DNA from 4 places in the Cohnella sp. GCM10020058 genome. Region 4 is predicted to be linked to each of the others. Evidence: riboswitches for the same ligand, from Rfam matches in the RefSeq annotation. Region 4 holds a riboswitch; each other region holds the start of a gene.
What was found. A riboswitch is a leader RNA that binds a small molecule or an ion and turns the genes downstream of it on or off. The one in region 4 is predicted to bind cyclic di-AMP.
Positions count from the first base shown of each region.

Region 1: linked by a shared signal. The riboswitch ahead of ACFSR7_RS13825 (APC family permease) and the one ahead of ACFSR7_RS19165 (KamA family radical SAM protein) in region 4 are both predicted to bind cyclic di-AMP.
Region 2: linked by a shared signal. The riboswitch ahead of ACFSR7_RS03345 (TrkH family potassium uptake protein) and the one ahead of ACFSR7_RS19165 (KamA family radical SAM protein) in region 4 are both predicted to bind cyclic di-AMP.
Region 3: linked by a shared signal. The riboswitch ahead of ACFSR7_RS24480 (resuscitation-promoting factor) and the one ahead of ACFSR7_RS19165 (KamA family radical SAM protein) in region 4 are both predicted to bind cyclic di-AMP.

Region 1 is NZ_JBHUJV010000008.1:311,088-318,484, reverse strand. Features, by position in the region: gene ACFSR7_RS13830 (galactose-binding domain-containing protein) at 1-3,523, opposite strand, end outside; gene ACFSR7_RS13825 (APC family permease) at 3,798-5,615, opposite strand; cyclic di-AMP (ydaO/yuaA leader) riboswitch at 5,715-5,874, opposite strand; gene ACFSR7_RS13820 (M4 family metallopeptidase) at 6,136-7,397, opposite strand, start outside.
Region 2 is NZ_JBHUJV010000002.1:1,171-8,567, forward strand. Features, by position in the region: gene ACFSR7_RS03340 (TrkH family potassium uptake protein) at 1-308, opposite strand, end outside; gene ACFSR7_RS03345 (TrkH family potassium uptake protein) at 334-1,677, opposite strand; cyclic di-AMP (ydaO/yuaA leader) riboswitch at 1,759-1,904, opposite strand; gene ACFSR7_RS03350 (hypothetical protein) at 2,178-3,854, shown strand; gene ACFSR7_RS03355 (hypothetical protein) at 3,851-4,465, opposite strand; gene ACFSR7_RS03360 (ABC transporter substrate-binding protein) at 4,947-5,972, opposite strand; gene uvrC (excinuclease ABC subunit UvrC) at 6,278-7,397, opposite strand, start outside.
Region 3 is NZ_JBHUJV010000014.1:10,564-17,960, forward strand. Features, by position in the region: gene rsmI (16S rRNA (cytidine(1402)-2'-O)-methyltransferase) at 1-111, shown strand, start outside; gene ACFSR7_RS24465 (AbrB/MazE/SpoVT family DNA-binding domain-containing protein) at 203-451, opposite strand; gene ACFSR7_RS24470 (HD domain-containing protein) at 770-2,062, shown strand; gene ACFSR7_RS24475 (TatD family hydrolase) at 2,105-2,902, shown strand; cyclic di-AMP (ydaO/yuaA leader) riboswitch at 3,057-3,269, shown strand; gene ACFSR7_RS24480 (resuscitation-promoting factor) at 3,581-4,732, shown strand; gene rnmV (ribonuclease M5) at 4,940-5,659, shown strand; gene rsmA (16S rRNA (adenine(1518)-N(6)/adenine(1519)-N(6))-dimethyltransferase RsmA) at 5,686-6,570, shown strand; gene yabG (sporulation peptidase YabG) at 6,675-7,397, shown strand, end outside.
Region 4 is NZ_JBHUJV010000009.1:881,124-888,520, forward strand. Features, by position in the region: gene rpiB (ribose 5-phosphate isomerase B) at 1-187, shown strand, start outside; gene ACFSR7_RS19155 (TIGR01440 family protein) at 211-804, shown strand; gene ACFSR7_RS19160 (serine hydroxymethyltransferase) at 1,190-2,440, shown strand; cyclic di-AMP (ydaO/yuaA leader) riboswitch at 2,548-2,693, shown strand; gene ACFSR7_RS19165 (KamA family radical SAM protein) at 2,857-3,930, shown strand; gene ACFSR7_RS19170 (PspA/IM30 family protein) at 4,097-4,765, shown strand; gene ACFSR7_RS19175 (DUF350 domain-containing protein) at 4,934-5,338, shown strand; gene ACFSR7_RS19180 (DUF4178 domain-containing protein) at 5,363-5,878, shown strand; gene ACFSR7_RS19185 (DUF4247 domain-containing protein) at 5,875-6,657, shown strand; gene ACFSR7_RS19190 (NADH:flavin oxidoreductase/NADH oxidase) at 7,307-7,397, opposite strand, start outside.

The DNA of each region.
Region 1 (7,397 bases), on a different contig from region 4:
ACGTCTGCTGGCCCCAGAAGTGGCCGCCCGCGCGCACGACAGAGATGTTTTGCAGATTCGTGGTCGGACTTGCGCCGAAGCCGTTCATCGGGTAGCCAAAGTCGAGCGAGCTGATCGTGATGCCCGAGTAACAAAGCGTATCCGCGATATAAATGTTGCGGAACGTATTGGCATATCCGCCATACACCGCGAGTCCGGCCGCGCGCCAGGTGAGGATGGACGTCAGGTTTTCGAAAATGTTGTCCTTCTCGTCCGCGCCGCCCGCGTCGATCGCAGAGAACAGCGCAAAGCTATCGTCTCCCGTCGCACGCGCTTCGTTGTTGGAGATCAGGTTGTTCGTGCTGCCGTTCGTCATGTTGATGCCGTCTGCGAACGTGTCGCGAATGCGCGAGTTTTTAATCGTCATGTAGTCCGTGTTGGCGCCCCAGTACATGCACACCATGTGCTCGGTCCAGATGTTGTCGATCGTGATGTTGGCGACGTTGGAGAAGTCGAACACCTTGCCCGGTCCGTCGATCCGGGACGTATAGTTGCCGAAGTAGGCGAAGTTGGCAAAGGTGGAGCCGTTCGCCGTGGACGTCGCCGAGAAGCCGATGTCGGTGTTGGACTGGTTCGACGGCGCGACGAAGCGCGTATACCAAGGACCGGCGCCGATTACCTTGATCGGCTTGCCGTACACCTGGAACTTGTTCGACGTCGTATACGTACCCGCCGGCAGATAGACGCCGACGTAGGTGCCGGTCGTGTCCATCCGCGCCTTGTCGAGCGCGTTTTGCACATCCTGGTGCGTGAAGCCCATCGGCACGACATACTTGGCAGGATCGGGATTCGCGATCGGCGACACCTGCTCGAGGCTGACGAAGTCGATGGCGTAGTTCGTCGTGTTGGCCGCGTCCTTCTGCAGCCGAATCGTGCTGCCCGCAGGGATCGTCGTATCAAACATGAGGTTCGCTTCGTCATAGATGTGGCGCGGCGAGCCGGAGCCCGGGCTGTTGCCCGGCGCGGTCTCGGAGCCGTACAGCCAGGCGTACCTGGACGTCAGGTCGATCGCCTTGGCGAACGTGCCGTTGACGTAGACGTTCAGCGTCGCGTTGATGCCGTCGCCGCCCGGCGCGTCCGGGATGGAGAAGCGGGCGACCAGCGTGTTGGTGCTCGCCTTGGTCGTGAACTGCACGTAGCTGCCCGTCGCGTTCAGCGTAACCGCCTTGCGGCCGGAAGCTTCGCCGGCAAGGTCGCCAATGTTGCGGTTCGGCCCGACGACGGCTGCGCCGCCGCCGATCGTGCCGTCCTCGGCCTCGTACATGTCGAACGGCATGTTCGCGCCGCGACCGACGAACAACGGCTGCGTGGAGACGTTGTTCGCTTGCTTGACGGACAATTCGTTGCCGTCGGCTGCGATCTGGAGCTTGACGTTGTACTTGCCGTTCGCCGCGGTCCAGCTGCCGAGGGCGATAGACGGACTGGATGCGCCTGCGGCGAGCGTGCCGGTGTAGCTGGCGGTCAGCGTCTTCACGACCGCGTTGGTCGTGGCGTCCGTCAGCGTCAGCGTGACGGCGTGCGCGCCGGCGGCCGAAGCGATCGAGCCCTGATTTTTAAGGATGACGGAGAAGTTCGTCGTATTGCCCGCAGCCGGATTGCTCGGGCTCCAGCTGACCGACGTGGCGACCAGATCCGAGCTCTGAACCGGGCTGACCGTCAGGTTGGAAGCGCCTGTGTAGCTGTTGTTGTTCTCGTTTTGCTCGATGACGGCGTTGTCTTCGTCGACCTTGGCCGAGACGGCGTAGCTGCCTGCATCCTTCGCTCCGATGCTGACGCTGACGTTGGCTTGAGCGCCTGCCGAGAGCGCGCCCACGTTCGCCGTGCCTACCTTGGTCGTGCCCAGGTAGAAGTTGACGGTCGTCGCCGCGGAGGCCAACGTGCCGATGTTTTTAACGGTGGCTGTCAGGCTGACGCTATCCGTCTCGACAGGCGCGGACGGCGTCCAGGATAGGCCCGTCACGGTCAGATCCGGATTCGGCGCGGGTACGCCGATAACCTGGAATTCGGCCACCTGTCCGCCCGTCGCGCCCGTGTTGGCCGTAAATTTCAGCTGCACGTCGCTGGCGGTAGCGCTCACGGGGATGGTGACCGTGTTGCCGGTTGCCGGGTTAAACGTATATTGCGCGGACGAAACCAGGTTGTTGAATGTCGTCGCGTTCTGGTCGCGGCCCAGTACCTGGAGCGTCTGCGTGCGCGTCGCCCAGGCGCTGTCCGGACTGAGCTTCAGTACAATCTGCGAGATGCTGGCGTTGGCGCCGAGCGAGACGGTCAGCGTGGCGGGATAGCTATTCGCGTTGCTTTCCCAGTAAGTCGCGGTGCTACCGTCGTTGGCGTTGGTTGCAACATATGTCCAGTTAACCGAGGAAGCGGTGATTGGCTTGCCCTGCGCCAGGTTGGAGCCGGTTGGCGGAGGCGTAGAGGTTGGCGTAGCTGTCGGCGTGGCAGTAGGCGTGGCGGTTGGGGTCGCCGTTGGCGTTGCGGTTGGCGTTGCAGTAGGCGTCGCCGTTGGCGTTGCGGTCGGGGTGGCCGTCGGCGTCGGCGTAGCGGACACCGCAGTCAGCGCGATTTGGTCCACGTTAACGTTGCCGGAGTCGGTCGCGTCGTACTTATAGGCAATCGTATTGCTGCCCGCATTGAGCGCAAACGTCTCGGATTGGGTTCCCCAAGTATCCCAGTTGGCGAGATTCGCGAGCGTCGTCTGCTTGACTTTCGTGCCGTTCACGTAGACGCTCAGCGTTCTGGCCGCGCCGTTCGCGTTGCCGTACTTGAGCGCGACCGCGTAGTTGCCGGCGGCTGCGGCATTAACGGTGAACTGCGTCTGTGCGCCCTGCGTCCAATAGCCGTCCACGAATCCCGTCCCCGTATAACCGGGATGGTCCGTGTTTACTTTGGCTCCGCCGGACAGCGCGGCTGCTTCGGCTTCATACACATTATTGGCCGGCGGCGAGACGGTTCCGTACACCTCGAACTCGGATACCTGACCGGCCGGCCAGGCGCTGTTGGCCGTGATGTTGACCTTGACGTAGCGCGTGCTGGCGGCGGCGAAGCTGATCGTCACCGCATTGCCGGTTGCCGGGTTAAACGAATACGAAGCGGACGACGCGAGCGTGCTGTACGCCGAGTCGTTCAGACTGCCCTGCACGGACAAAGTCTGCGAGCGCGTCCCCCATCCGGACGGCAGCTTCAGAACGACCTGATTAATCGTCGAGGCTGCTCCCAGGTCAACCCGGATCCATTGCGGAAAGGCGTTGTTCGCGCTCTCCCAGTAGGTGCCGGCGTTGCCGTCTACGGCATTGCCCGCTTGATACACATCCGCGTATGAGCTCGCGGTCACAGGTTTGTTCGCCGCCAGATTCGGGCCGTCCGCATAGGCCTTGGATGCTTGAAGCCCGGCCAGGTTGGCGAACAGTCCGGCCATCAGCGCGAGAGCCAGCAAAGAAGCCGTCCACGGCTTCCGTTTCCCCGTATGCAGTTGCATGAACATCATCTGCCTCCTTTTAAATGGATAACTCGAAATTCCGGTCTCTTCCGACTTGAGCGGCTGATCAGTGGCGCCTGACTAAGTTCACGGAGCTGCGAACCTCCTCCTCCCGTATATGGATGATGCTTCCTTTAAATTATAAGCGCTTACATACATGTCCGACGATGTACATTCCTATGAGATGTGTGTGCGGAACTACGATTCTTATGAGGCCGAAAACCAAAAAATCTCGCCCGCAAAATCACGGACGAGACGGATCGCATGCGCTCTTCGGACGTTAACGACGCAGATGGTAAGGCACGGTCGCGATGATGACGTCCTTTTGATTGTAAAGGTAAGCGCGAAGCAGCAGGCTCGACTGATTGTGCAAAATGTGCTGCCACCAGTGCTTGGCGATAAACTGCGGGATGAGGACGGTGATATGGTCGGTCTCGGCGGTTTTCCACTCGATCGTGTCGATGAACTTCATAATCGGGCGGATAATGCTGCGATAGCTTGATCTGAGCGTGATGAGCCGGACGCCGGGATCCCAGTCGGCCCATCTTTTTTCCATGCGCTCGATCTCCTCGTCGTCAAAGCCGACATAGACGGCGACGACGTTGTCGGTCAGCGACTTGGCGTAGCTGAGCGAATTCATGACGACGCGGGTGACCCCCGCGACCGGCACGACGATCGTGCTGCCCTTGATGCACGGCTTCTCCTTGGCCGGATCGATGCGCAGCTCGTCGGCAGTATTGCGGTAATGGCGTGCGATGGCGAAGAACGTCCACATGACGACCGGCAGGAACACGAACACCATCCACACATGCGTGAACTTGGTGAAAATAAAGATGAGCGTGATGCTCAGCGTCGTCAGCATGCCGATCGTATTGACAAGCAGGCGCGTCATCCAGCCTTGCGGGCGTAGCCGGATCCAGCGCACCATCATGCCGAGCTGCGACAGCGTGAACGGGATGAAGACGCCGACCGCGTAGAGCGGGATCAGGTTTTCGGTGTTGCCGTGGAAAATGATGACCAGCAGCGCCGAGAACACGCCGAGGAAAATGATGCCGTTGGAGTAACCGAGCCGGTCTCCGCGAACCATGAAGGCGTGCGGCATGTATTTGTCCTTGGCCAGCATGAACGCCAGCAGCGGGAACGCGGAGTACGCCGTATTCGCCGCCAGCACCAGAATCAGCGCGGTCAGCGCCTGGATGACGTAATAGATCGTACCTCGACCGAAGGTCGATTCGGCGATTTGCGAGACGACCGTCTGCTTTTCGTCCGGCGCGACGCCGTACCAATAAGCGAGCAGGCTGATGCCGATAAACATCGCGCCCAGAATCGTGCCCATCATGATCAGCGTGGCGGCGGCGTTGCGCTCGGCCGGCTTTTTGAAGTTGGGAATGGCATTGGATACGGCTTCGACGCCTGTGAGCGCGGAGCAGCCCGAGCTGAATGCCTTGAGGAGCAGGAAGAGACTGACGTTAGACACGGCGGCGCCGAATTCCGGCACGTGAGCGGGCGCGCTGCCCGTTGCGTACTTGACGATGCCGGCAGCGATGAGCACGAAGATCGCTACGACGAATAAGTAGATCGGCGTCGCGAGCACGGAGGCGGACTCGGTCAAGCCGCGAAGGTTCATGACGGTCAGAATAAGGATGATGACGAGCGCGATCAGAACGCGGTGTTCGTGCAGCGAAGGAAAAGCCGACGTGATCGCATCCGTGCCGGCGGACGAGCTGACCGCGACGGTCAATATATAATCGACCAGCAGCGAGCCGCCGGCCAGGAGTCCCGTCGAGACGCCGAGATTGTCCTTGGCCACGATGTAGGCGCCGCCGCCGGCCGGATAGGCATAAATGGTCTGGCGGTAAGACAGGATGAGAATAAATAAAAGGCCGAGCACCGCCAGCGAGATCGGCACCGAGTACCAGACGGCCGCGAAGCCCGCCGCCATGAGGACGATCAAAATCTGCTCCGTGCCGTACGCCACGGACGATAGCGCATCGGACGACAAGACGGCAAGCGCCTTGAATTTGCCCAGCTTGGCGCCCTCGATCTCCGCGCTTTTCATCGGTCTGCCGATCAGAAGCCGTTTAACTTTGCTGACCATGGGGTTATCTCCTTTGCTGTGCCGGCACCGCTGACGGGCATCAAAAAAAGCCGCAGGAAAGGATCTCCCGCAGCTTATTCTTAAGCGAATAGCGGCGCAGGCTCCTCTTCCGGACGCTTGCGAGGTTAGCTGTCGGATTCGGGCTCGGCAAGCAGCCCTACGCTTGGCAAAAGCCAAGCGATTCACCCCTGGGCGTGCATGCGCGGCACCCGGTTGGTTCCCCCGTTCCCGCATCTGCGGGATTCAGCGATTAGGATGTTAAATCACGAAATGAATCATACGTTACGTTCCATCTTCATGTAAACTGCCGCCGAAGGGGATGAAACAGCGCGGCGGCCGGTTAACCTACGAAGAGAACGGTTACATTCATGCGGCTCTTGCATTATCTCAGCCGCGCACATTCGCGCTCGATTTATTGAGGTTTCTGCTGTCTCGGATGCCCGAGTATTTGAAACGAATTAAAAAAAATAACCCCGCCTCCCGCCAAACGGGAGGACGAGGGGTGTTGTATGCATCCCTTTTAAATGAGTTGCAGATTCTCCAGCATGCGCATGAGCGATACGGTGGCTTCGGCCCTGGTAACCGGCGCGGCAGGAGCGAATGAGCCGTCCGCTCTGTTCTGCATGATGCCCGCAGCGAGCAGTGCCTGCGCGTCGGCGGCAGCCCATGCAGGAATTTTCGCCGCATCGGCAGAAGCGCCGGAGCCTGCCTGCCCCGCAATTTTCGGCAATCCGCCCGCATAAGCGATCGCTCTGCCCAGCATGACCGCCATCTCCTGGCGCTTGATGACGCCGCCCGGACCGAAACTCCCGTTGCCGTAGCCCGAGATTAGCCCCGCGCTCACTGCCGTCGTCACCGGAGCGCCATACCAGGCGCCGGCCTTCACATCGGCGAACGAGAACGCTGCCGGCAGTGTCTGCAGACCGAGCGCTCTCGCGAGGAGAGCGGCGAACTCGGCTCTCGTCACTGTTCGGTCCGGCTGGAACTGTCCCGATCCGGCGCCGAGCACGAGCTTCCTGGACGCCATTTTCTCGATCGCGGCACGATCCGTGTGGACCGCAATGTCAGCGAACGACTTGACTGCCTGCGCCAGCACATACACGCTGTTGTGCGGCGTCCGGATCGCCGCAGTCAACCGGCCCTCGGAAACGGTGATCGCCGCAGGGACGAATACGAGCTGTCCGGTGACGGTGTCCAAGGTCAGCGCAGTTACTTCCCCTGTCGTCTTGGGAGCGTCGATACTTACCCGTTTGGTGACATAAATGCCGTTAAAGTTTTTCAGCTCTTTTTTCTTCCCGCCGGAAGCCAGCTCGATCGTGAAGTCGAGGAAGTCGGACAAGGCTGCATAGCCGTCCGTTCGCAGCATTTGCCGGGACTTCGCCTGCTCTGATTGCGCAGACTTGACGACGCCGAACTCGAGCTGCAGATCGTCAGGGACTGCTGCCGTTCCCCAGGCTTGCGCCAGCAGCGAGCCGCTAAGCAGCTTGACGGGAATCTCGTACGAGACTTTGTCAGTCTGTACCACAAGCGTCAAGCCCGAGGATTGGACAGACGCGGCCGCGAGCGCCGCGGACGGCAACCGTACCTTAATGCCGTCTCCGCCTGTGCCGACAGGCAGGACGAGCTTGAGCGCCGTACCGGCAGATGCCGTCTGCCCGTCCGCCAGCTTGAGCGCTTGCTTCAGCTTGTCGGCGTCGGGCTCGACGATTGAAATCGAGCGTCCGTCGGCACCGGCTTCCTGTGAGGACTTCAGATCGTTGCCGGAGAGCTTGATCGTCCCGT
Region 2 (7,397 bases), on a different contig from region 4:
CGCTTCAGGAAGATCGCGAACAAGGTGGCCATCGACATGAAGCCGAGGCCGCCGATCTGGATCATTGCGAGAATGACGATCTGCCCGAACATGGAATAGTGATCGCCCGTGTCGACCACGACCAGGCCCGTAACACAAGTGGCAGAGGTCGCCGTGAAGAGCGCGTCGATATATCGCGTTTGCACGCCGGCGCTCGAAGCGACGGGCAAGTGGAGCAGAAAGGAGCCCAGGCCGATGATAAAAGCGAAGCCGAGCGCCAGCGTCCGCGGAGGAGAGGCGACCAGCCATGCGTACATTTTTTTGTGCATGCGTCTCTCCTCCTTTACCTTGGATTTACCCGATAATGATGCGGCCTTCCGCCTCGCGATACAGCGTGCGTCCGGACTTGGAGCCCAGCGCGTAAGTCATCGTCAGCGGGCCGAGACGCCCCATGAACATGAGGACGATAATAAGAATCTGGCCAAAGGACGACAAGTCTCCGGTGATGCCGGCGGACAATCCGACCGTCGCATAGGCGGACATGACTTCGAAAAGAATGAGCAGGAACGCCTGCTTCTCGGTAATCGAGAGAATCATGACGGACGTGATGACGATGGCCAGCGACAGCATCGTGACCGTAATGGCGCGGTTGACCTTGGACCGCTCAATGCGCAGTCCGAGCAGCACGACGTCGGTACGGCCGCGCAGCATCGCCCAGACGGCGGCCGCTAGCACCGCAAACGCCGTCGTCTTGATGCCGCCGCCGGTGGAACCGGGCGAGGCGCCGACGAACATGAGCAGCACCATCGCAAACTGCGTCGCGTCCCGCAAGGAGCCGATGTCGACGGTACTGACGCCGGCGGAGCGGGTGGATACGGACTGCAGCGCGGCCGCAAGCAGCTTGTCACCGAAGGACAGCGGGGCGAAGGTGAGCTCGTTGGTGTATTCGAAGATCAGGATCGTGACCGTGCCGAGCACGATGAGGAACGCCGATACCCAGAGCACGACTTTGGAATGATAGGACAGCTTGCGGCGGGTCGGCAGCTCGACCAGGTCGGAGAGGACGACGAAGCCGACGCCGCCGAGCACGACGAGCACGATCGAGAGCAGGTTCATATAAGGATCTCCGACATATCCGGCCATGCTGCGGAAATTGCCGAACAGGTCGAAGCCGCCGTTGTTGAAAAAAGAAACGCTGTGGAACACGCCGTAATAGAACGCCTGCCGGAAATGCATCTCGTGCATGAACCGGAAGGTAAACAGCAGCGCGCCGACCGCCTCAATGCAAAGCGCATAAATGAGGACGCGCTTCACCAGACGAACGATGCCTTCCAGGCTGCCCTGGTTCATCGCTTCCTGCAGCACGAGGCGATCCTTGAGCGAGAGGCGGCGTCCGGCAAAAAACGCGAACAACGTGCCCATCGTCATGAAGCCGAGACCGCCGAGCTGCACGAGGATCAAAATGACCCATCGGCCGAACACCGAAAAATATCCGACCGTATCCAGTCTGGAGAGACCTGTCACGCAAGTCGCGGAGCTGGAGACGAATAACGCCTCGAGCCACGGCGTCGGCTCGCCGGACACCGTGGAGATCGGGAGCCTGAGCAGCAGCGCGCCAACCGCGATAATTACGGCGAAGCCGATCGTCAGCACGCGCGGCGGGGAAGCATATAGCCAGCCGATAATTTTCTTAAGCAAAGTACGATTCACCTCATGTCGGCAAACGGTTGAAAAAGCGCGCAAAAAAAGACACTGGAGCTCCAGTGCCTTGGCGCACGGCGATCCTGTCTGGCAGCCTACGAGGTTAGCTGACGGGTTCGGGCCAGATCAGGCTGCCCTATCCGGCGCTTGGCGCGCGGAATTCACCCCGGAAAAGCTTAAGTGGTTCCCCCGTTTTCTTTGCGGAAATTCGGCTGGGTAGTATGATGAAGAAACGATGGTTCGGTTTCCATAAAAAACATTACACCGCATTATAGTCTGTCCGATAGGTACACACAACAGCAGAAATGCGAAAAATCGCCTTGTATGAGGATATACGGACGTTATTAGGCCGTGTAACAGCTTTTTTACGGGGATTCTAACTCTTTCTCTTGTTTTGGCTCCAATTCCTATCGATAATAAGCGGAAGGACCAGCTATTGCGGATAAAAAGACGATGTATACGCTTTTTCAGATCAATTCGGAATCGGAGTGGGTAATTTGAGATCATCCAAATGGGCTGTCGCCGCGGGAATCGGCCTTCTTATCTTCCTGTTCATGCAAGTATTGCCTGCGATCGCGCCGGCTATGAAAGGCGAATCGGCCGCGATTAGCCGCGGGGAGGCCAAGCGGATCGGCCTTGCTTATGCCTCGGCGCACTGGGGTATGGATCTTGGCGAAGGGTCCGACGCGGCGATCACGCATGTAGGCGACGACCGCATGGCAGCCTATATGACCAAGCACAAGCTGACCGACGAATACGACCGCGACTGGGATGCGCGTTACCCGACGGACGTCTACGCGGTCGATATCCATGCGGCCGACGGCAGCGTCGATCGCGTATCCGTCCATATGGAATCGGGCGAGGTCGTCGGCTGGGCGCGCGTCGGAGATGCCTTGACCGATGCGGACAAAGCCGCTGCCGGCGACGTAGACGCGCGGACCGCCGAAGCGATCGCCTGGCTTAAGACGCAGCCTGGCTACGACGCTTCGGCCTGGGAGCCTACCGGCAGCCTGACGCAAGGCGGCTCGGTCATTTTGCAGAGCCGCAAGACCGGCCTGTCGGACGCGCATGTACAGCTGCTGGTGAAGCCCGACAAGGTGCTTACTTACCGGTATGCGCTGCCCCAGGCTTTCGCAGACGAGATTGCGAAGCAGCGCAAGATTGCCGATAAGCTATCGATGACCGGCTTCCTGCTGCCGCAGATCGTCATGTTCGTGCTTGCCGTTATTTACGCCGCGACATGCCGGGGATGGACATCGTTCAAACGCGGACTGTTCCTGTCGGCGGCCTTTTTCGTCATGTACGCAGGGTTCATGTTCAATCTGCGTCCCGGACTGCGGGCCTCGTCCGTTGACATGAACGCGATCGCTTCGGAGAGCAACGTGTCGGCGCTGCTCGTCACGAACGTCGTTATTCTTTTCATTCAGGCGCTGCTCACGTACTTCGCTGCCGTCGGCGGCGAAGGCTTGTGGCGTTCGATGGGCCGCTCGTTGTGGCCGCGCTGGCAGGACGCGGACTTCGGCAGCCAGGTCAAGACCGCCATGAAGCAGGGCTATTTGCTCGCCGTGATCCTACTTGCAGCGCAAACGATCGTTTTGACTGCCCTAAGCCTGCTGCTCGGCAGCTATTACGGTTCCGACCCGAGCCAATCCGCCTACAATATGTACTATCCTTGGCTGCTGCCCTTGCTCGCTTGGTGCGCCGGCATCTCGGAGGAGATCCAGACGCGCTTTTTCGGCATCGGCCTCGTACGCAAATGGCTCGGCGCGTTCGGCAGATTTAAGCGTGCAGGCACGCACGGCGCTTCCGCCTCCGGCAGCGTGATCTCCAGGGCGCTCACGGCCATCGCTGTTCTGCCCGCGACGGCCGTATGGGCGTTCGGCCATGTCGGCTATGCCGTATTTCCGTGGCAGACCCGCTTCATCGAGCTCATGATTATCGGCGCTTTGTTCGCCTGGTTCATGTTGCGATTCGGCCTCTTGACCGTTATTTTCGCCCACGTCGTCCTCGACTCTACGCTGATGGCCGTACAGATGCTGTCCGACGGGCTCTCATCCGACAATCTCGCAGGCTTCGTCAGCGTCCTGCTGCCGGCTGCCGTCGCGATGGCAATCGCCTGGCTGCACGAAAAGCGACGGGGCGGGTCCGGTCCGGCCGCAGACTTCACGCGTTAGAGGACTTGCGGCGTAATCTCGGGATGAACGCTCAGCCTTGTCTTGGCGAGCTTGCGCCGCTCCAGCCGTATATGCATCACAAAGTCGGCGAGTAAAAAGGGAGCGGCGGCCGCAAAAAATACCCCCCATTTTTTGAGCGCCGACAGCAGCAAGTGGATTACGTCGCTCATCACCGCGAACCGGACCTGCCCCTGCAGGTCCGGCGTATTGCTGATCAGCGTAATGCCGTACGCGCCTTGTTGCGCAACAGAAAAGCGAAACATCGACTCGCCTTTCAACCGTTTTGCGAAATAGACATCCGACTTATCCTCCGTCAAATCCAGGGAAGAACTTCCGTTATCCACCATGGCAATCACCTGATCGAACATTCCGTCGCTTGGATTGCTGCTTTGCACGGAAGCGGACTGTCCATGCACGTTCGGATCGCCGATCCATTCATAAAAAATTTTATATTTGCCCGGCTTTAATTGGATGACGGTTTTGGCGTTCAGGGTGACGTAATCACGGTTGTGAAAACTGGTGAAAAAGGCACAGGCGCTCGTCAAAAGACCGGCGAAGAGGATGCAGCCGGTGAGGATGAGCGGGGCAAATTGGCGGAAAAATGCAAGCATGCGAATGCTCCTCGGTCAACGATTTGGATAGGAGTCAGGCTGAACGGCTAACCTTTCGAAATTTTGCTCATGAGGTGGAGAAGCTAATGGTAAGCGAACCCATTTCTCTCGTTGTCTCGGTGTACTCGTTATAAATCTGGTATTTGCCCGGCTGCAATTGTACAGTGGTCTTTTCATTGAACGCGAGATAATCGCGGTTGTTCAAGCCGGAGATAAAGGTGACGATGCAAGCGACGAATCCTGCGAAGAGGATGCAATCCGCGAGGATCAATAACGAACTGACGGAGGAAGGCTGGCATGACGGTACTCCTCTGAGATCGATTGTAGGGTCTGATAAATGCATATTATTGGTAGTATAGACTAATATGCCATTAGCGTGCAGCATTATTATTGCGTTTTACATACTTTTACAAAACAAAAAAGCAGGCGCCTCGAGAGAAGCTTTCTTCTCAATGCGCCTGCTTTTTCTTTCTTTTTTCCCTTAGCCCGCGGCACCGTTCAAGCCCTGCAACTCATCCAGCAGCATCGTCCGCGTGACCGGGTCGTCGAAATTCCATTGGCTGTTCAACATGTGCACTTGACCGTTCTTGACCGCAGGCAACGACTTCCACAGACTGCTCGTGAACAGCGCCTCCGCCTGCGCTTTGGTCTCGTCCTCCTCATCCTTCAAAATGTACAGCTCGTCGCCGATATAGTCCGACATGACCTCGACCGAGATCTCGGCAAAGCGCTCGTCGCCATCGATCATCGTTTGAACTTTAGCCGGCGCCACGTACCCGAGCGCGTCGTACAACGACACGGAAAAGCCTTGATGGCCCATAACATACAGGACCTTGCCCATCATAAGCAGGACGGTTGCCGATTGGCCTTGCTTGCCTTTTTGCGCCAACAGGTCCTTGGTCTGCTTCACCTTTGCGTCATATGCCTCGACATAATCGTCAGCAGCCGCTTCCTTGCCCAGCATGCCCGCAATTTCATGCATTCGATCGAAGCCGCCCTTTTCGGAAATAACGACGGTCGGCGCGATTTTCTCCAACGGAGCCAGGCCCTGTTCGTCCCAGTCGTTAAAAATAATCAGGTCCGGCTCCTGCGCAGTCACCTTCTCCAAGTTGGCGGGATAACCGACGTCCGCGATCCCTTGAAGCCGATCGCCATAAGCGACCTGGCTGCCGATGACGCTCAAGCTGGCGCCGACAGGCGTAACGCCCAGCGCCAGAAGATCCCCAGGATCGCTGCCGACGTACACGATTCGCTTCGGATCGGTGGGAATTTCGACTTGGCGGCCCTTGACGTCCGTGATCTTTTTGGTAGCCGCTCCGGCCGACGAGGCGGATGCTTCCGGAGAAGCCGTTTGCGCGGACGACACCGCTTCCGACGCCGCAGAGGCTGTGGCCCCGGTAGACGCTGCGCCTTCGTCTGCGTTTTTGTTGGCATGATTGCCGCAAGCGCTCGCGAGCACCGTCAACAACAGCACGACGAGAATCATCCAATTTCTGTTGGTCCGCAATTGACTAACCCCACTTTATAAACGATAATGATAATCGTTATCAATATAAAACGAAAAAAAGCCTGCGTCAACCATTTTTTAGCTATTTCCCTTCACGGCACCATTCGTACGCCTTCCGTGCACCATTCTCCTGCATGGATGCAGCTCCCGCCGCGCCTCCGCCTCGCCCGATGCCCGTCGTGCACCACTATGGTGTACGGACCCGTCGCTCGCTCGTCCGCCGCTAAAAAAAACGGGATCACGCAGAGAACGTCTGCGTCATCCCGTTTCCCTATGCGTCGGCTTCACTTGGACCGTCGCTTCGCTTAGACCGAAGGTGCAGCGCTCTCTGCCGCTTCCCCGCCCTCATCTTCATTCAATGCGGCCAAAATACGCGCGGCCAGCGCTTCGCCGATCGACACCGCCTTGAAGTCGGCCGCCGAAGCCTCCCGAATCGCTTTGAGCGAGCCGAAGTGCTTGAGCAGCTGCTTGCGGCGTTTCTCGCCGATGCCGGGGATGGCGTCGAGCTTGGAAGCGATCATCGACTTGCCGCGCTTCTCGCGGTGGAAGGTGATCGCGAAGCGGTGCACCTCGTCCTGGATGCGCTGCAGCAGGTAGAACTCCTGGCTGTCGCGCGGCAGCGGCACGACCTCCGCGGGATCGCCGACGAGCAACTGTGCGGTGCGGTGCTTGGCGTCCTTGGCGAGGCCGCATACCGGCACGAACAGGCCCAACTCGTTCTGCAGGACATCGATGGCTGCGCCGATCTGGCCGCGGCCGCCGTCAATGACGATCAGGTCCGGCATCTGCAGCCCTTCCTTGAGCACGCGCTCATAGCGGCGGCGCACGACCTCGCGCATCGTCTCGTAGTCGTCCGGGCCGGTAACGGTGCGCACGTTGTACTTGCGGTATTCCTTGCGATCGGGCTTGCCGTCGGTGAAGACGACCATCGCGGATACCGGCGACGCGCCCTGCATGTTGGAGTTGTCGAACGCCTCGATGCGGTGCGCCGACGGAATGCCGAGCCACTCCGCAAGTCCCTCGGACGCCTTGACGCTCCGCTCCTGATCGCGTTCGATCATGCGGAACTTCTCCTCGAGCGCGACCTTGGCGTTGTCGGCGGCCATCGCGACGAGATGGCGCTTGGAGCCGCGCCTCGGTACCGACACCTTGATCTTCAGCCAGCTGCGCAGCGATTCGCCGAGCTCGCCGCCCGACTCGTCGGACGCATCGAAAGCGCCGGCGCCGGATGCCTCGCCTTCACCTTCGGCCGTCTTACTGCCACCCTTGGCCGCTTCCGTCTCGTCGGCCGAAGCCGCGATCCGCTCGATCAGCGCGTCGTTCAGCTTGCCGCTGGCGGCCATGACGCCAGCCCCCTCGGCCGCTGCCGGGGCGCTCTCCGCTTCGGCAGCTTCGCCGGGCGTCACCGGCAGCAGCACTTCGCGC
Region 3 (7,397 bases), on a different contig from region 4:
GGCGAAAATCGCAAGGAAGCGATGCGGTTGGCGGCGCGCGATCTAGGCTTGTCCCGCCGGGAAGTGTACCAAATGTTGCTCGAAGAAGAAAAAGACCCCTCCGCGGACTAAGTCCGGGAGGGGTGGCAAGGAGATATAAAAAGGTTAGAAATAACGATGTTGGTAAGTGCTTCTTCCATTATAAACGAATTTCTCTAATTTGTCACACGGTTGCAGGTAAATCCTTCAAGCATTCTCTGCAAACGATTTTTCCCTTAAAATAAATAACGTTGTCCGCATTGCCGCAGAAGATGCAAGCCGGTTCGTATTTCTTCAGCATGATGCGCTCGCCGTCCACATAGATTTCCAGCGCATCCTTTTCCCCGATACCCAGCGTTCTGCGCAGCTCGATCGGAATGACCACACGACCCAGTTCATCCACTTTCCGTACAATGCCCGTCGACTTCAACATTTGGAAATCCTCCCTCATTCGCGTAAAATAAGATTAAACGAAATGTCGGAGAACCTCCGCATATTCGCCATCATTCGACAAAATTCTTTCTTTTCCGTACTCTATCGTACCAACGATTCCCAAATAAGTCAACCAGAAATAGTGGCTTCTTTAGCTGAAATTTAGCTGAATACCCGCTAACTTCCACAGTTTAGCACCAATTCACCAATATATTAGGTAAAAAACGGGATTAATTCTTAAAATTAGCGGATGACACCATTCGACAAAATCATAATCGTTTGTCGAATGTGAAGCCCAAACCTACGAGGTGATCGAAACATGTACCGTCTTCGGGAGGAAAAAGTATTCAAGGACCCCGTTCATCAGTCCATCTACGTACAGGAAGCGACGATCTGGAAGCTTATCAACACCGCCGAGTTCCAACGATTGAGGCGCATACGGCAGTTGGGGACTTCGTACCTGACCTTCCATGGGGCAGAGCACAGCCGATTCTCCCATTCGCTGGGCGTATACGATATCACGCGAAGAATTATCAGTCAATTTGAGCGTAACGGATACCAGGACTGGCCGCAAGAGGAAAAAATGGTCAGTTTATGCGCTTCTTTGCTGCACGATGTCGGACACGGTCCTTTTTCCCACGCCATCGAACAAGTGTTCGATACGGATCATGAGGAGTGGTCGTGCGCGATTATATTGGGAGATACCGAGATCAATCGGGTATTAAAGGAAGTAAGCGAGGATTTCCCGCAAAAGGTTGCCGCCGTCATCTGCAAGACGTACGACAAGCCGATCGTCGTGAGCCTCGTGTCCAGCCAGATGGACGCGGACCGAATGGATTATTTGCTCAGGGATGCGTACTTCACGGGCGTGAACTACGGTACCTTCGACCTCGATCGGATCTTGCGCGTGCTGCGTCCTTATAAGGGGCGAATCGTGGTGAAGGAGAGCGGGATGCATGCAGTAGAAGATTATTTGATGTCGAGATATCAAATGTATTGGCAGATCTACTTTCATCCCGTGACGCGCAGTTCGGATATCGTACTGAGGCAAATTTTCATGAGGGCGCGCGAGTTGTTCCGCGGGGGCCATGCGTTCAAATTCCTGCTGCCGCCGCTAGCGCAGTTGTTGAACGGCACGATCGGACTGCGGGACTATCTGGCGCTGGATGAAGCGATGGTACAGACTGCGTTCGGCCAATGGGCGGACGAAGAAGACGAGATATTGGCGGACTTATGTAAACGGTTCTTAAACCGCCGATTGTACAAGTATGTACCCCTCGACAGTCCGCACGAAACACTGGAGGCGGAGCTGCGGGAGCAATGGGAAAGGATCGGTCTGCACCCTGATTACCACCTTCAGATGGACACGCCGACGAACCTTCCCTACGACGTGTACAAGCCAGGATCTCCGGATCCCGAGCCCAAAGAAAAGACCCCCGTCCTCGTGCTGGACGAAAAAGATCGATTGACCGAGATATCTTTAAAAAGCGATATCGTCCGGTCGATCGCGGGACTTCATACCGGGAAGTATTATATCTATTATCCCGAAGACCTGGTGCTCCCGCATGTCCATGATCTTAAACCCGAGATTCGCGAACTGCTGGGTTTATAGATCTTATACCAAATTGATTTGACCAAAGGAGGCGTTCACGACATGCTGTTCGATACGCACGCCCATCTGGACTCACCAAAGTTTGACGACGATAGAGAAGAAGTGATTGCGCGGGCCAAGGAAGCGGGCGTCGGTACGATTGTCAATATCGGCTTCAACCGGGAGACGATCCCGACGACCATTGCATTAGCCGAAAAGTACGATTTTATCTATGCGGCCGTAGGCTGGCACCCGACGGATGCCGTCGACATGCGATTGGAGGATGACCTGGGCTGGATCGAATCACTATGCAGTCACCCCAAAGTCGTGGCGATCGGCGAGATCGGGCTCGATTATTATTGGGACACTTCGCCCAAGGACGTCCAGCAGCTCGTATTCCGCGAACAGATCCGGCTCGCGAAGCGGATCGGCAAGCCGATCATCATTCACAATCGGGATGCTCATGAGGACGTCGTCCGTATTCTTCGCGAAGAAGGAGCAGCCGAGATCGGGGGCATCATGCACTGCTACTCCGGCAGCTGGGAGACGGCCAAGCAATGCTTGGATATGAACTTCTATATCTCCTTCGGCGGGCCGGTCACCTTCAAAAACGCGCGCGTTCCCAAAGAGGTATTGGCCCGTGTCCCCCTGGACCGATTGTTGATCGAAACCGATGCTCCGTACCTTACCCCCCACCCCTATCGTGGCAAGCGAAACGAGTCGTCTTATGTGCAGTTTGTAGCTGATTCCGCCGCGGAAATCACAGGCCTTTCTAGGGAAAAAATAGAAGAAATTACGGATCGAAATGCACGTGTCTGTTTTCGACTCGAAGAAAAAGCGCCAACAAACGCAGAAAAATAAATATTTTCTAAGAAAAAACTAGCTTTTGCCTTCGAAATCCTAAAAATATGGCTGAAATTTGCCTTAAAACGCTGAAATTCGCTCTTTGCACGTTCTTTACACCTTTGGGGCGTGCGGGTTATTATCTAATCCAGAAGTCCGAATATGACATTCCTTTTCCAGTGCGCTTAATCTCCCAGCGGGGAGAGCGGGGGACCCGACGCGGACGATATCGGCGCTTGCCGATGTCCCAGCGGTCCGAGCAATCTTGGGGTGAGTAGCGAACGACGGGCGCCGTCCGGCTGACGGCAGACCGCTTGATCGCTTAGGGCAGACTCTCGACGCCCGAACCCGACAGCTAACCTCGCAAGCGTAGTAGAGAGAGGTAACCTCGTGCCGCCCCATCGTCCCTCGTCCAGTTGAGCGGAAGCCACGACCAGGCCCTCTGTCGCAGGCTTTTTTTGTGCCCGAATTTACGCGTTCGGTGCCGATAGCCGCTAAGACCGCTCCACGGAAGCACCCACGGGATGAATGGCAGGCGCATGACATGCCTCCATAGCTGGGCAAGGCGGCGCAATTCGCTAGTGTGCAAGCCGCTCCACACTAAGCTTCCAGCGCCGTTATCACAAATGGATAGTCGCGTCAGACGAATATCATGTAAAACAGTCGACGGCGAGGCTATGAAGGAGGAACGAGAAAATGGGTGCAATCCCCCTTCAAGGGACCCATGATCCACGACCGACCGGCAAGCTTACCGCAGCGCGATGGTTGCATGAGCATCTGCGTTTGATTCTCTTGAGCGCAATCTTGTCCTTTGCTCTTACCATCTGTCTCATCATGCTGCTGCACGGCGCGTCCGCCAAGAGCGTGACCGTCGTGGACGGCGGGAAATCTACCGTCATCCAAACCCGCACTTCCGATGTCTCCGCCTTGCTTAAGGAGATTGGCATCACGGTCGGTCCAAACGATCGGTTGTCGGCAGCGCTCACGTCCTCGGTAGAGGACGGCACGCGAGTCGTCATCGATCGGGCTATGAGCGTTCAGCTCGTCGCAGACGGGAAGAAAGAGACCAAATATACAACAGTCAAGACGGTGGGTGATCTGCTGCAAAATGAAGGCATCACGCTCTCCGCAGAAGACAAAGTTACGCCGGCACTCACGTCAAAGATCGACGAGGGACTGCAGGTGAAGGTCGTCCGCGTCACACGCGAGGTCGTCACGACCGAGCATCCGATGGCGTACAAAGTTGTCAAGACAGCGGATCAGAACTTGCTGGTCGGCAAGACGAAGGTCATGCAGACGGGCAAGCAAGGCTTACTGGTGAAAAAATTCGAGCGCGTCTACGAAGACGGCAAGCTCGTTAACGAACAGCTCATCTACAAATCGCTTGATCAGCCGATCGTGCAGCAAGTCGTAGCCGTCGGCGCGAAGAAAAAAGCGGCCGTCGTGTCGCTTGCCTACAACAAAGCCGCAGACGAAGTTAAGACACTCCAATTGAACGGCAAATCCGTGAAGGTAAAGAGCGTTTTATCCGGCGTCACGTTAACCGCGTATTCCGCGGGTCCGGCTTCGACGGGCAAAGACGTAGGCGACGCGGGCTACGGCATCACCGCTTCCGGTACCACGGTATCCGAGGGTCGTACGATTGCCGTCGATCCGGATGTCGTGCCTTTGGGCTGGTGGGTCTACATCGAGGGCATCGGCTTCCGCCGCGCGGAAGATACGGGCAGTGCGATCAAAGGCAAGAAGATCGACGTGTACTACGACAGCGAGCGGTATGCGAATAAGTTCGGCAAGAAACGCGGCAACACTGTGTACGTGATCGGACCGGTTAAGCCATCGGCCGCCTGATAGGTTCTTAATTTTTATTACCCGCTATTATTGAGTTTGTGTCTGTTTTATGTCGGAGCGGTCAAGTTTTTTTGGCGGCGGCCTGGTCGGGTCGCTGCATCCTGGGAAGAGGCCTGTGCCTCTTCCCTTTGTCATTTGCGGGATGTCGGCTATAATAGGGCATACGAAGCAATACGAACGGATAGGGGAACGAACGGAGCGAGCGGGGTGAACGGTATCGGCCTGGCTAAGATAGCAGAGATCATCGTTGTGGAAGGCAAGGAGGATACCGTGGCGATCCGAAGGGCGGTCGACGCGGACACGATTGAGACGGGCGGTTCGGCGATCGACGAAAAGGTGCTGCGACGCATCGAGCTGGCCCGCGCACGGCGCGGTGTCATTATCTTTACGGATCCGGACGTGCCGGGCGAGAAAATACGCAAGATTATCGAGGCGAGGGTGCCGGGATGCAGCCACGCGTTCTTGGCGAAGGCCGATGCGCGCGGCAAGGACGGCATCGGCGTCGAGCACGCGAGCCCGGAGGCGATACGCGCGGCGCTGGCACGCGTGCGGCCATCGGCAGGGGGCGGCGCAGTTGCCGTCGCCGATGGAGCGCTCGCGGCGCAGCGCGGCGACGGGGCTTCATCGGCGTCTGCGTCCGAGGCGGCGCTGGCAGGCGCGGACCGGGCAGCGATGGCCGGCGCAGGCGCGGAAGCTGGCCCAAGCGCGGGAGACGGCGAGCCGGAGATCGCCTGGCCGGATCTGATCGATGCGGGGCTGATCGTACATCCGGCCGCCGCAAGCCGCAGGGAGCGCATGGGCGAGCTGCTGGGCATCGGATATGCCAACGGCAAGCAGTTCTACAAGCGGCTCGGGATGTTTCGCATTACGCGGACGGAGTTCGCAGAGGCGCTCAAGCAGCTGACGAGAGAGGGAGTAGGCGAATGACGAAGCATGCGGGAGGCGTAAGCGGTATGGCGGGTGCCATGGATATCGCGACGCCGACGCGGACCAAGGATATTATCCGCAAGCACGGCTTTACCTTCAAGAAAAGTCTGGGTCAGAACTTTCTGATCGACAAAAATATATTGGACAAAATCGTGGATGCTGCAGCGCTCAACAAGGACAAGGGCGCACTGGAGATCGGCCCGGGCATCGGCGCGTTGACGGAGCGACTCGCACAGGAAGCCGGCAAGGTCGCCGCAGTCGAGATCGACAATCGGCTGATCCCGATCCTCGAAGAAGTACTCTCGCCCTATCCGCATGTATCCGTCGTGCACGGAGACGTGCTGAAGACCGACCTGGCGAAGCTGTGGTCGGAGCGGTTCGCCGGCTGCAGCGAGGTCAGCGTCGTCGCGAACCTGCCGTACTACGTGACGACACCGATCGTCATGACGCTGCTGGAGCAGAAGCTGCCGCTCGACCGAATCGTCGTCATGGTCCAGAAGGAAGTGGCCGAGCGGATGGCGGCCAAGCCCGGCGGCAAGGATTACGGCACCCTCAGCATCGCTGTCCAATACTACTGCGTAGCGGATATCGTCTGCGTGGTGCCGTCCGGCGCCTTCATTCCTGCGCCGAACGTCGATTCGGCCGTCATCCGACTGACCAGGCGCGAGGCGCCGCCGGTCGACGTATCCGACGAGGCGCGATTTTTTCGCGTCGTGCACGCGGCTTTCACGCAGCGGCGCAAGACGCTGCACAACAACCTGGCTGCGCTCGTCGGCAAAGAGCGCAAGGCCGAGCTCGCCAGCCTGCTTGAGGCAAGCGGCGTGAAGCCGGAGCGGCGCGGCGAGACGCTGTCGCTTCAGGAGTTCGCGACGCTGGCCGAAGCGTTGGCTGCTGCCGGCATGATCGCATAGAACCGAGGGTCCCTGTCTTGTCGACGACGGGGACCCTCGCTTGCGTTAATGCGTGCACCATTGGGCGCCCCTCCCCATAGGATAGACGAAGAGGTGATTCGCCCATGAAGCTAGGGGACTTGGTCGTCCGCAAATCATACGGCGGCGATGTATTGTTCCGAATCGCGGCCCTGCTGCAGAATACGGCGGTGCTGCGGGGAACGGATTATCGGCTGCTCGCGGACGCGCCTGTAGGGGACCTCGAGCAGGTACGGAACCCGGACGAGCTGCGCGGCCCCCGGACGGCACGCGTGCAGGCCGGCGAATCGGTGAGACGGATGCAGGCGGAGCGCGCCCATGTCCAGGAGGGGATCGAGGAAGCGGCCTCGTCCGGGCAGCGCAAACCGTACTTTGAGATGCCGGGCAAGGTGCTCCATCTGGACGGCGACGTCAATTACTTGAAAAAGAGCATGGCCGTATACAGGCAGCTGCGCATGCCCGCCGAAGGCGTTCACTGTCACGAATCGCAGATGGCGGCCGCAGTAGCCGACCTGTTGCCGAAGGTGATGCCCGATATCGTGGTGATTACCGGCCACGACGGCGTCTATAAGAACAGAACCGACTACGAGCAGCTGTCGAGCTATAAAAACACGGGCAACTTCATCCAGGCCGTCCGAACCGCGCGCAGTTACGATAAGAGCAAGGACTCCCTGATTGTCGTCGCGGGTGCTTGCCAGTCTCACTTCGAGGCGCTGATGTCCGCCGGCGCCAACTTCGCCAGCTCGCCAGCGCGCATTATGATCCATGCGCTAGATCCGGTATATGTCGCCGTCCGCGCAGCCTTTACG
Region 4 (7,397 bases):
GGCCAAGGCCACGCGCGAACACAACGACACTAATGTGCTGGCGATGGGCGAGCGCGTTGTCGGACCGGGCGTTGCCGAGGAGATCGTGCGCGTCTGGCTGGACACGCCCTTCTCCGAAGGGCCTCGCCATGTCGGGCGTCTGAACAAGGTCAAGGCCCTTGAAGAGCAGCAGGCACTCCACCCTTGAACGGAAGCGGAGGCGCATAGCGAATGACTGACCGTAACCAAGCATTGCCCGTATCGGGACAAGTCGAGCAAGCGTTGGCCGAGCTGGCCGAAGCGGCTGCGCTGGGCGCCGGACAGATCGTCGTGCTGGGCGTCAGCACGAGCGAGGTGCAAGGACGCCGCATCGGCACGTCCGGAGCGCCGGCCGTCGCCCGGGAGATCTACGAAGGCGTGCGGCGCGTCCGCGAGCGGCAGGGGTTCGAGACGGTATGGCAATGCTGCGAGCATCTGAACCGCGCGCTCGTGACCGAGCGAAGCTTGGCCATGGCCCGGGGCTGGACGATCGTATCGGCTGTGCCCGTGCCCAAGGCCGGCGGCTCCATGGCCGCCTACGCTTTCAGTCAGTTGGCGGATCCCTGCCTCGTCGAGGCGGTAGCCGTCGATGCGGGCCTTGATATCGGCGAAACGCTGATCGGCATGCACCTGCGCCAGGTCGCCGTGCCGGTAAGGCCATCCGGCCGCTGGATCGGAGAAGCGCGGGTGACGATGGCATACGCGCGGCCGAAGCTGATCGGCGGCGAGCGCGCAGTATACGCGAAGCCGAGCCGGGAGGCGCCGCCTTCCGGAACGTGCGACTGAGCCGCCAGGCTGGCAACGGCTTCTGCCGCCGGTTTGTTCAGCCTTCGTACGTGCGGAAGAGGCGAATTGCCCGATTAACCCCGAGTAAAGCGGCGGCTATCAGCGCACTTTGGCGCCGATTTCGTCCCGTTCCGAACGGAAATAACTGCAAATATGCAGGTTATGGAGCGGGATGGCGGCCAGATGAGCCGGATAGCTGCAGATTGCAGTTAAATTGCTTTAGCTGTAAACAAAACAACCAAATGATGAGAAATACCTGCATGTATGCAGTTATCTCCTCGTCATCGGCCAACATAAATGAAAAAAGCAACATGATTGCATGATTGCAGTTATTCTCGTCATCGCTTTAAATTCAACTTTCTCATAACCCCAAGGAGGACCACCCATGACCGCCAATCTGCGCAAGCAAGATCCCGAGATCGTCAAAGCCCTTAACCTCGAGCTCGGCCGCCAACGCGACAACCTCGAGCTGATCGCATCCGAAAACATCGTTAGCGAAGCCGTCCTTGAAGCGATGGGCACCGTTCTGACCAACAAATATGCCGAAGGCTACCCGGGCAAGCGGTTCTACGGCGGCTGCGAGTACGTCGACATTCCCGAAGAGATCGCCCGCAACCGCGCCAAGGAACTGTTCGGCGCCGATCATGCCAACGTGCAGCCGCACTCCGGCGCGCAGGCCAACCTCGCCGTCTACCTGGCGACGCTGCAACCGGGCGACACCGTGCTCGGCATGAATCTCGCGCACGGCGGCCACCTGACGCACGGCAGCCCGGTCAACGCCTCCGGCTTGCTGTACAACTTCGTCGCTTACGGCGTCGACGAGCAGACCTTCACGATCAACTACGACGAAGTCCGCAAAGCCGCGTTCAAGCACCGTCCGCGCATGATCGTCGCCGGCGCGAGCGCGTATCCGCGCATCATCGACTTTGAAGTGCTCGGCCAGATCGCCCGCGACGTGGGCGCACTGTTCATGGTCGACATGGCGCATATCGCCGGTCTCGTGGCAGGCGGCCAGCACCCGAGCCCGGTGCCGCACGCGCACTTCGTCACGACGACGACGCACAAGACGCTGCGCGGACCGCGCGGCGGCCTGATCCTGTGCACCAAGCCGTGGGCTGCGGCGATCGACAAGGCGGTATTCCCCGGCACGCAGGGCGGTCCGCTCATGCACACGATCGCAGCCAAAGCCGTTGCGCTCGGCGAAGCGCTGCAGCCGTCCTTCAAGGATTATGCGGCTAACGTCGTGACAAACGCCAAGGCGCTTGCCGAGACGTTGACCGCAGAGGGCATCAACCTCGTCTCCGGCGGCACGGACAACCACTTGATGCTCGTGGACACCCGCAGCCTGAACATTACGGGCAAGGATGCCGAGCACTTGCTCGACTCCGTGGGCATCACCGTCAACAAGAACGCGATTCCGTTCGATCCGACGAGCCCGTTCATCACGAGCGGCATCCGCATCGGTACGCCGGCCGTTACTTCGCGCGGGATGGACGCCGCGGCGATGAAGAAGGTCGGCCAGGCCATCGCCATCACATTGAAGAACGCCAAGGACGAGACCAAGCTTGAAGAAGCGCGCAAGCTGGTACGCGAGCTCGCCTCGCAATATCCGCTGTATCAAGGTCTTGAATACTAAGACCAGGCTCGCCAGCGTATCCTAAAAACAGGTACAGGCGCCCAATTTTGACCTTTCGAGGCCGAATTGGGCGCCATTTGTTTGACGATTCGGGACATTCGGTATAAACTAAGTGTACGCTTAATTCCCGGTATCGGCCGGGAAACGGGGGAACCAAGTCTTTATGGGGCGAATTGAAGCTATTCCAGGCTTCATAGGGTACCATCTTACCCGAGTCCGTCAGCTAACCTCGTAGGCAGTGGATGGGTCACATCTAATTTATTGAAGCTTGAATGACCCTCGCCGGGTCTTTTGGCGTCTCTACAAGACCCCTCTGTCTGGCTAAGCGTATTGCGCGCGCCTGTTGCAGAAGGGTCTTTTCTGTCCTTCGAGGCGTGTCGACTTTAGACCGGGAGAAGGAGGAATTTACGTTGGCCATGCCGGAATTCGCCAGAAACATGGACCAAGACGCTGCCGCTCCTTTCTGCACGAACACGAATACGTATTATCATAGCCTCATCGACTGGGGCGACGCCGACGATCCGCTCCGCAAGCTGCTGTCTCCATCTTTGCCGGCGGCCGGCGGCCAAGGGATCTGGGGCGCCTCCGACGACGAAGCCGACTATCTGGCACAAGGCTATCGCCATAAGTTCCGGACGTCCGCTTTCCTGATGCTTCCTGAGACGGAGGCCGAAGAGGGCGTGTCGCCGGCGCTCGCATATGTGGCGGCTCATCCGGAGATCCGCCAGGTGATTCTGGCGGGCGGCGACTGCTTCAGCCTTCCTACGCTCAAGCTGCGGAATCTAATCCAAAGCTTGCGGGCCATCCCGCACGTCGGAATTATCAGGCTCAGCACGCGCATGCCGGTCATGGAGCCGATGCGCATATCGGACGACCTGGGCTTGCTGCGCCTTATCCGCGAATTTTCTACGCCTTCCAAGCCGCTTTATCTGATGGCGCACATTCATCATCCGCGGGAGATGACGGATCAAGCGATTCGTGCGTTCCGCTCGCTCCGCGACGCAGGAGCCGTCATCGTGAACCGGACGCCGATCCTTGGCGGAATCAACGACGCGCCGGAGTTGCTGGGTGAGCTGCTGGATCGCCTCGAGCTGGCCGGCGTGACGCCGTATTACTTTTTCGTCGATCGTCCGAGCGAGGAGAACGGGGAATTCTCGGTGCCGCTATCCAGGGCGTACCATCTGGTCGAAGAAGCCAAGCTGACGACGGCGGGGCTCGGGCGGCGGGCGCGCCTTGCGGTGAACCACGACGCTGGCTTCGTCGAAGTGCTGGCCGTCGAAGGCGGCAAGGCCTATCTGAAGTTTCACGCGTCACCCGACGACGACGCAGGCAAGTTCATCACGGCAGACTGCCCCGACGACGCGTTGTGGCTGACCGAGCTGCCGGGCAGCGAATCGAAGATCGGGTCGCTGACGATCGACTGGACGGACTCCGAGGATTACGGGCTCCGCACTTCTTACGTCAAGCGGCCTTATCAGATCGGAGATTAATCGGTCTTTTATCATACATCCGGCTTTGCCTTCCGAGGCAGGCCGGATGTATATTTATTTTGACGGATACTTGGGCGTCTGCGGGGAAATGTTGAAACGGTCGGCCTGCATCCGCGTACTAGAATACATAGCCGCGAACAAGCGGACAAGAGGAGGATTCGTGTAAATGTCTATTTTCAAACGATTGCGCGATCTCACGCTGTCTAACGTATATGCCCTGATCGAAAAGGCGGAAGACCCGGTCAAGATGACCGATCAATATCTGCGCGATATGGCAGAGGATCTCGAGGATGCGGAAAAGGCGGTCGCCGCCCAGATCGCGATCGAAAAGCGATTCAAGCAGCTGTACGAGGAGCAATCGGCTCTGGTCGCCAAGCGCGAAGAGCAGGCGAACATCGCCGCGCAGGCAAAAAATATCGACCTTGCGCGCCGCGCGCTCGAGGAGAAGAAAGCGGCAGAGACGAAGGTTGCCGAGTACAAGGCCAGCTACGAGCAGAACAAGCAGGCCGCCGACAATCTGCGTCTGAAGCTCGATGAGATGCGCAAGCAATTCACCGACCTCAAGAACCGGCGCGAGACGCTGGTCGCCCGTGCCAACGCGGCCAAGGCGCAAGCCGGCATCAACAAGGCGATGGCTGGATTCGGTACCGACACGGCGATGTCCGGTCTCAGCCGGATGGAAGAGAAGGTCCGGCAGATGGAAGCGCACGCCGAGGCGACAGAGGAACTTAGCCAGTCCAAAGGCAGGTCGCTGGACGACGAGTTCGCGACGCTAGGCAAGGACAAAGCCGTCGAAGACGAACTGGCGGCCCTGATGAAGAAGTACGAGAGCTAAGGCGATCCAAGAGGACTCCCCCGCGGGGTCCTTTTTTCAAACGCCCATCTAAGCTAAAATGAGTTAAGCATTCATGGCGCGTCCGAAAAGGGGCGCTTCGGGCAGCTTATTCCCGCAGGTTCATGCGGATATCGCCCGGTTTTATCCGCGGGAGGAGAGACGTTAACATTGACGATTGAAAACGTGGTCGGCACGCTGCTGTGGACGGCGGCGGGCGCGGTGCTTCTGTTCATTCTCATGGGCATCGACGCTTATTTCACCAAGTACAAGGATATGGAAGAGATGAAGCGGGGCAATACGGCCGTCACCGTCCGGTTCGTGCTGAAGCTCGTCGCACAAGGTTACATTCTGTCCCGCTCGATCGCGACGTCCGACGATCTGGGCGAGGCGCTGCTTGTCTCCTTCATTTCGTTCGTCATCCTCTTCGTGCTGGAGTGGATCGTCGAATTCGCGTTCAGGCGCATCGGAGATTTGCGTTTGGACGAAGGCGTGCGGGACGGCGTCGTAGGGCATGGCCTGATCGCGGGCTCTCTGCATCTGGTCGGTGCGATGATCATCGGCTCGTGCCTGTAAGGCTGCGGGAGAGGAGGACAAGAGATGAGCTTGTTCAAAAGGGTTAAAAATATTTTGAAAAAAGCCGAGCCGCTTCCGCAGGAGCGAAGCGTGCTGACGATGGGGCCCGGAGATGTGTGCGAGGTGTCGCTTGTCACTTACCAGGTGACCGGGCGTACCAAGCCGACAGCCCGCAACGAAGTCTGGTTGACGCTTCGGGACGGCGCAGACGTCCGCTATCTGAACATTGAACAGCGGCTCGATCTGTCGTATTCCTTGTTCAGTACGATTGACGGGCGTCTCGATTCGATGGACGAAGTGCCGGCGCATATCGAGTTGGACGGTATCGATTACCATTTGGAGGACCAATACAGCACGCGGATCGTCGAGGCGGGCAGCACGCCTTTTACCTCCGCAGGAGGCGATCTTTACGTATGGCGTTTCCAATCGGACGGGCGCAAGCTGCTGCGGATCGAATGGCAGGACGGACGCTTCATGCTGTATGAAGGCGAAAGCGTACTGCCGGGAGACGTGGAGTGGCTGAGAGGAAGCGGACGATGAGCCGGCCGGCGCGCCGGCGTTCCACTCGCGGACGGCTGCGTTCCTCCATTCACCTGACCGTCATGCTGGCCCTCGTCGTAACGCTGCTGTCCGCGTGCGGGCCGAGCCTTAACGTCCAGGAGACGTATCCGCTCGAGTCAGTAAGCGGCAGCGGCAGCCAGACCTCGTATGTCTATCGGGCGGCGGGGGAGACGGTACAGGAGGTCGCGACGGCGCTCGAGGCCAAGAAGAAGCCTGAGCAGGTGTCCAAGGACGATCCCGAGCATATGTTCCTCGTCTATTCGGATCAGGTCATTCACGTGCAAAAGGATCCGAACAAGCCGGAGGACAGCCTGGTCGAGGTCGACTCCAAAGAATACGTGCGGCAGAACTACAGTCCTTCTTTCCTGGAAGGCTACTTGCTCGCGAGCTTGATCGGCAATCTGTTCGATTCGTCGAGAGGCGGCTACTACGGCGACTATCGCGGCTACGGCAGCCAAAAGTCGTATCCGCCAACCACGGGTACCTACCGCACGCCGACGGTCAGCGATCAGAAGGTCGCGCCGCCGCTCACGGTGGACAAAAAGGGCTCGATCTTCAAGCGCGGCAACAAGTCCGGCTCCAGCGGCAGCGTAGGCTCCGACGGATTGTTCGGCAAGAAAAAGTCGACGACGGGCAGCATTACCCGCGACGGCACGAGCGGCTCCGGCAGCAAGTCCGGCTCCAGCTTCAAGCCGCGCAAGACGACGAAGCCGCGAACAAGCTTCGGTGGCTCGGGGCGCATATCGAGGCGACGATGACGATAACAGAAACGGGAATTTAACCAAAAACCATATTGGCGTGAAGCACGCGCCGCTTGCATTCCTTATCTTCGGATGAGGGAGGCGGGCGGCTTTTTTGTTAGGTGAAAAAAGGAGCAGAGAGGCGATGGGTTCAGACTTGTTTAACCTGGAAAAGTTTAAGGCCGATCCGTTGTACCGGCAGGGAGATCCGGAGGCCAACCGACATTTTGAAAAAGCATTCGCCTTCTGGTGGGCCGCGACGCTCCGGACAGCTAAAGGAGCCAGATTGCTGCGGCTAAAGTCCGGATTGACGTATGCTTCCATCTACTTTTTGCGTTTTTCCCGGATCACAAAAACAAGTATCGCTACTTGCCGGGTGAAAGTCAGATCTATAGATAACTTGTCTCGTGCGTCGGAGTGATGGTGCACAGGAATAGTGCACGGTGGCCGGGGGGAGGCGATGAGGCGCTGGTGTTGGGGGTGGTGCACAAGAATAGTGCACGGTAGACGCGTGAGGCGATGAGTAGCGGGTGCCGGGGTGGATGGTGCATCAGAATGGTGCACAGTAGCAGAATGCGGCGATAAGAGGCGACGGCTTTAGCTTATGCGACGACAATGCAAAAGCCGACGCGGGGGTTACCCGCGTCGACCCACAGACGGCGTTAAATTAGCGATGAACGGGATAGCCGCGTTCATAGGGCTTCGCGACGTCGGTTTTGCCATCGAGACGGCGCAGCGCGTCGATCGCCCAGTACGGG